DNA from 2 places in the Pantoea sp. F_5 genome. Region 2 is predicted to be linked to the other one. Evidence: predicted binding sites of a transcription regulator. Region 2 holds the regulator's gene; the other holds the start of a gene.

Region 1 (2,410 bases), on a different contig from region 2:
GTCGTTAATTGAAATGATGTGCTTGCGATATAGCGGGTTAGGCATAGCTCTCTCCTCTGCGCGGCCGGATTGCGGACAAAAAAAAGCCCCTGCTTAAGGGGCTTTTTTATGATCGGGTCGATGACCGAAAGAAACAGCAGCGCCGCCTGCGGTCAGGCGTGATTGAGCGTTAAATTGTCCGCTGTGCTGTCGCATATTTCCTCCGGCAAATTGGGCCGCATTATACCCGTTCGCGGTGGGGCGGCAAGAGGAAAACGTTTGCGCTGCGAGAGGGCCGTGGCGGCAGGTGGGCGACAACCTATGGCGTCAGCCCGCCTGCCGCCGGACGATCAGCGCTGACCCAGCGTGGCGACCATCACCGCTTTGATGGTGTGCATCCGGTTCTCGGCCTGGTCGAACACAATGCTGTGCGGCGACTCAAACACCTCGTTGCTCACTTCCATGCCGTTGGGCAGATCGTACTGCTCTGCCATCTGCTGGCCCAATGTAGTCTGGTCGTCGTGGAAAGCGGGCAGGCAGTGCAGGAATTTCACCTGTGGGTTGCCGGTCAGATCGAGCATCGCGCGGTTAACCTGATAGTCACGCAGCAGGGCGATACGCTCGGCCCAGACTTCTTTGGCTTCGCCCATCGACACCCAGACGTCGGTGTAGATAAAGTCAGCGTCTTTTACGCCATCAGCAATATCTTCGGTGAGAGTAATTTTACCGCCGGTCTGCTGCGCGGCGTCGCGGCACTGCGTCACCAGTTCGTCCTCTGGCCAGCAGCTCTTCGGTGCCACCAGACGCAGATCCAGACCGACCTGAGCGGCGGCTTCCAGCATGGTGTTACCCATGTTGTTGCGCGCATCGCCCACATAAACCAGCGTCATCTCGCTGAGCTTTTTGCCCGGCAGATGCTCCTGCATGGTCAGCAGGTCAGCCAGCAACTGGGTTGGGTGAAACTCGGTGGTCAGACCGTTCCACACCGGCACACCGGCATGTTCCGCCAGCGTCTCCACCAGCTCCTGACCGTAACCGCGATACTGAATGCCATCGTACATGCGGCCCAGCACCCGCGCGGTGTCGCGCATTGACTCTTTATGGCCGATCTGACTGCCACTCGGGCCGAGATAAGTGACGTTTGCACCCTGATCGTAAGCGGCAACTTCGAAAGAGCATCGGGTACGGGTCGAGTCTTTTTCGAAGATGAGCGCGATGTTTTTGCCTTTCAGATACTGCACTTCGCTGGCGCTTTTTTTCGCCTGTTTTAATTCAGCGGAAAGGGAAAGCAGGTGATCGATTTCGGCGGGGGTAAAATCCAGAAGCCTGAGGAAATGGCGCTGATACAGCTGACTCATACAACACTCCGGTAACCATCAAAATGAATTAAAATTCAATTTAACCGTATGAATATGCATTTTCAAGTCTGGAGCCAATAAACTTTTCGTTTTGTGTAGTGGCGCGACAGGCAGTGTGGGAAAATAATTGATTATTGCCGAACTCAGAGAGGACATTGTCATGGCATATGAAGCATTACTGGAAGAGCAGCAGGAAGAGACGCGGCAGATTATCGAAGAGCTGCTGGAGGATGGCAGCGATCCTGATGCGCTCTATACCATCGAGCATCATCTCTCATGCAATAATTTTGATTCACTGGAAAAAGCCGCGGTTGATGCGTTCAAGCTGGGTTATGAGGTGACTGAGCCGGAAGAGCTGGAGCTGGAAGATGGCACAACCGTGATGTGTGTCGACATCATCAGCGAATCTGCGCTGAAGCCTGAACTGATCGATGTGCAGGTTGAGCAGCTGGTGAACCTGATTGGTAAGTACAACGTCGACTACGACGGCTGGGGCACCTATTTCGAAGATCCTGATGCCGAAGATGAAGACGAAGATGACGACGCCATCGAAGATGAAGATGATGATGGTATTCGCCACTAAGTAGCCGGGGCGGAGAGTTCTCCGCCTGTCACTTCTGCCACCCCTGTTCTGACATCATGAATTACGCACCCTTACTCGAACCGATTTATCAGTTTCTGCACTGCCGTACGCCACAGGCCTGGATTGATGAGGCGCGGAAGCCGGAAAACCTGACCCTGCTGTTAACCGACCATCTGGTGTGCGAGTTGAAAGCCGCCCAGACAGCGGTGTGGCTGATCCGCAAATATGTCGCTGACAAACCCAGCGGCGATGCCATTCTGGCGTGGCTCAAGCCCTATGAAGATTTTATCTTCCGCGAAGATGGCGACAGCGACTTTATCAACGCCCATAAAAATCTGACGAAACGCATCATCGTGCGCAATGCGCTGCCGTGGGCGGATGAACTGGTGGAGAAGATGGTGCTGCTGATTAAAGAGGAGCTGCATCACTTCTATCAGGTGTGGGAAATTATGCAGTCGCGCGGGCTGGTCTATCAGAAGATCACCTCCAG
Region 2 (2,410 bases):
CTGGCTCCCACTGAGAACAGGGACGCCAGGCTAAGAGCAGCAATCGCTAATTTCATTTTCATGGTCAACTCTCCTGAAGATTTTGCTTCAGCTCTCCGGAGCGCAAAATGGCGCGTCAGACAGAAAGCCGCTGGCATTATCGGGTTTAGTTATACAGCGCGGCGGTAGCGTGATAATTGCCGTTGTTGTAAGCCTCGATCACGCGATAGGCTTTTGCGCCCTGCTGATCAGCTTTGTCACTGAGCTTCTGTTTGATATCCATCGGTGAACCCGCGACGCCACTGACACTGATGGTGCCGACAGCCTGCAGATCCTGTGCCTGTACGGCATCAATAGATTCTGCTGCTACTGCACCAAATGAGAGTGCAGAGAGAATGCTCAGGGTGGCGATGGTAGTTTTTACGTTCATAGATATTTCCTCGTCGTCTATTTTTATCTTTCTAGTTAGTGTGATTTACATCACGAAAAGAAGTATAGAACTAATAACGAGAGAAATTAATATTCGGCTAATAATGTTTTTTTGTGATTCTTTATCCTTATGCCTACTTTTAATAACTTAACGTTATAAAAAGAGCATAAAAAATAGCCTTTTCGATGATTTTAATCACAAAAACAGTGAGATAGATCACTTTAACGTTTAGTGCGAAACTATGAGGTGTATTGGACTGGAGTTTGATCTGGATCCGGGCAATGGTGTCGGATCAGTGATGTAAAGCAGTGTAAAATAGCGCAGAAGGTTAAGCAGACTAAGCGATCTGACCAGGAGCAAGGTGTATTAAATCAGGCTTATTAGTATTAAACAGCGGGGCAGAGTGACACAAACTGTGGGCAGAGAGAACAAACTGACGACCTGGGGCGGGATAGCAGGCCGTCAGTCAGCGATCAGAGCTCCTGTTCAAACAGGTTGAGGATCGCGCTGTGCAGCTGCTTAACCGTAAAGTCGCGCGCACGGGTAATAAAGATTGTGTCATCGCCAGCGATCGTGCCAAGAATCCCATGCGCTTTGCCCAGCGAATCCAGCATACGTGCAATCAGCTGTGCTGCGCCCGGACTGGTATGAATTACCACCAGCGCATCGTTGTAGTCGATATCCAGTACCAGGTTTTTTAACGGGCTGGTGGTGGTCGGCACGCCCAGTTCAGCGGGCAGGCAATAGACCATTTCCATCCTGGCATTACGGGTGCGCACTGCGCCAAACTTGGTCAGCATCCGCGAGACTTTGGACTGGTTGATATTTTCAAAGCCCTCATCCTGAAGCGCCTGAACAATTTCGCCCTGGGAACTGAATTTTTCTTCTTTTAATAAGGCTTTGAAAGCCTTGATCAGATCGTCTTGTTTCGATGGGTTTCGCATAGGTTACCAATAAATAAAGAGAATAACCGCGAATCCGCCCGCGGCAGAGTGGTGATTATGCATTTAAATGCATTTTTATGCAATCGGTCGATTGATGAGCAGTGTTCGGGCGGCTAGCGGGCGGCGATAATAGCAAATAAATCCGCTCAGACCAAAACCCCCATCACAACCCCGAAAGGCGAAGGTTGCAAAGTTGTTATATTATTGGTGGTGTAGTAACAGAAGTAGTAACAGAAAACGCACATAGCCGTTCTCTGTCTGACGACGGCAAAGTTGTCGGTCATTCAGGCGCAATGATAAGTAACTTTTGAATCCGGCGAGCAAGCGTGAAAACACGTAGAATTAACAGCGGATATTTATCATCGCCTGAGCAGTTGATTAAGGTCTGACACAGATAGAATTTCGGCCCATCTCTGCCCCACCTTAATAAGGAGTTAAGAATGAAAGTTGCCGTTCTCGGTGCCGCTGGCGGCATAGGCCAGGCGCTCGCACTTCTGCTCAAAACCCAGCTTCCCGCAGGTTCAGAACTCTCACTGTATGACATTGCGCCGGTTACGCCTGGCGTTGCCGTTGATCTCAGCCATATTCCTACTGCTGTATCTATTGAAGGTTTTAGTGGAGAAGACGCCACGCCTGCCTTACAGGGTGCCGATGTGGTACTGATTTCTGCTGGCGTCGCACGTAAACCCGGTATGGATCGCGCTGACCTGTTTAATGTGAACGCAGGCATTGTCCGTAACCTGATTGAACAGGTTGCCACAACGGCCCCAAAAGCGCTGATTGGCGTTATTACCAATCCGGTCAATACCACAGTGGCCATCGCGGCAGAAGTGCTGAAAAAGCACGGTGTCTACGACAAAAATCGTCTGTTTGGCGTGACCACGCTGGACATTATTCGTGCTAATACCTTTGTGGCCGCGCTGAAAGGAAAGCAGCCTGATCAGGTGGAAGTCCCGGTGATTGGCGGCCACTCTGGCGTAACCATTCTGCCGCTGCTGTCACAGGTCCAGGGCGTCAGCTTCAGCGATCAGGAAGTGGCTGATTTAACCAAACGCAT

Evidence for each region. Region 2 encodes ArgR, which controls arginine synthesis, uptake and breakdown. Its sites were predicted from a motif close to ANTGAATAAAAATACANT; they were not measured.
Region 1: argF (ornithine carbamoyltransferase) is a predicted target of ArgR. The motif match lies at 1,360-1,377, and genes of this name have one in related genera.

Annotation. Positions count from the first base shown of each region.
Region 1 covers NZ_VWUO01000023.1:31,299-33,708, forward strand. Annotated here, with positions in the region: gene pyrB (aspartate carbamoyltransferase) at 1-45, opposite strand, end outside; gene argF (ornithine carbamoyltransferase) at 330-1,337, opposite strand; gene rraB (ribonuclease E inhibitor RraB) at 1,498-1,920, shown strand; gene F3I44_RS21305 (tRNA-(ms[2]io[6]A)-hydroxylase) at 1,977-2,410, shown strand, end outside.
Region 2 covers NZ_VWUO01000027.1:33,292-35,701, forward strand. Annotated here, with positions in the region: gene F3I44_RS22325 (YdgH/BhsA/McbA-like domain containing protein) at 1-62, opposite strand, end outside; gene yhcN (peroxide/acid stress response protein YhcN) at 146-409, opposite strand; gene argR (transcriptional regulator ArgR) at 883-1,353, opposite strand; gene mdh (malate dehydrogenase) at 1,794-2,410, shown strand, end outside.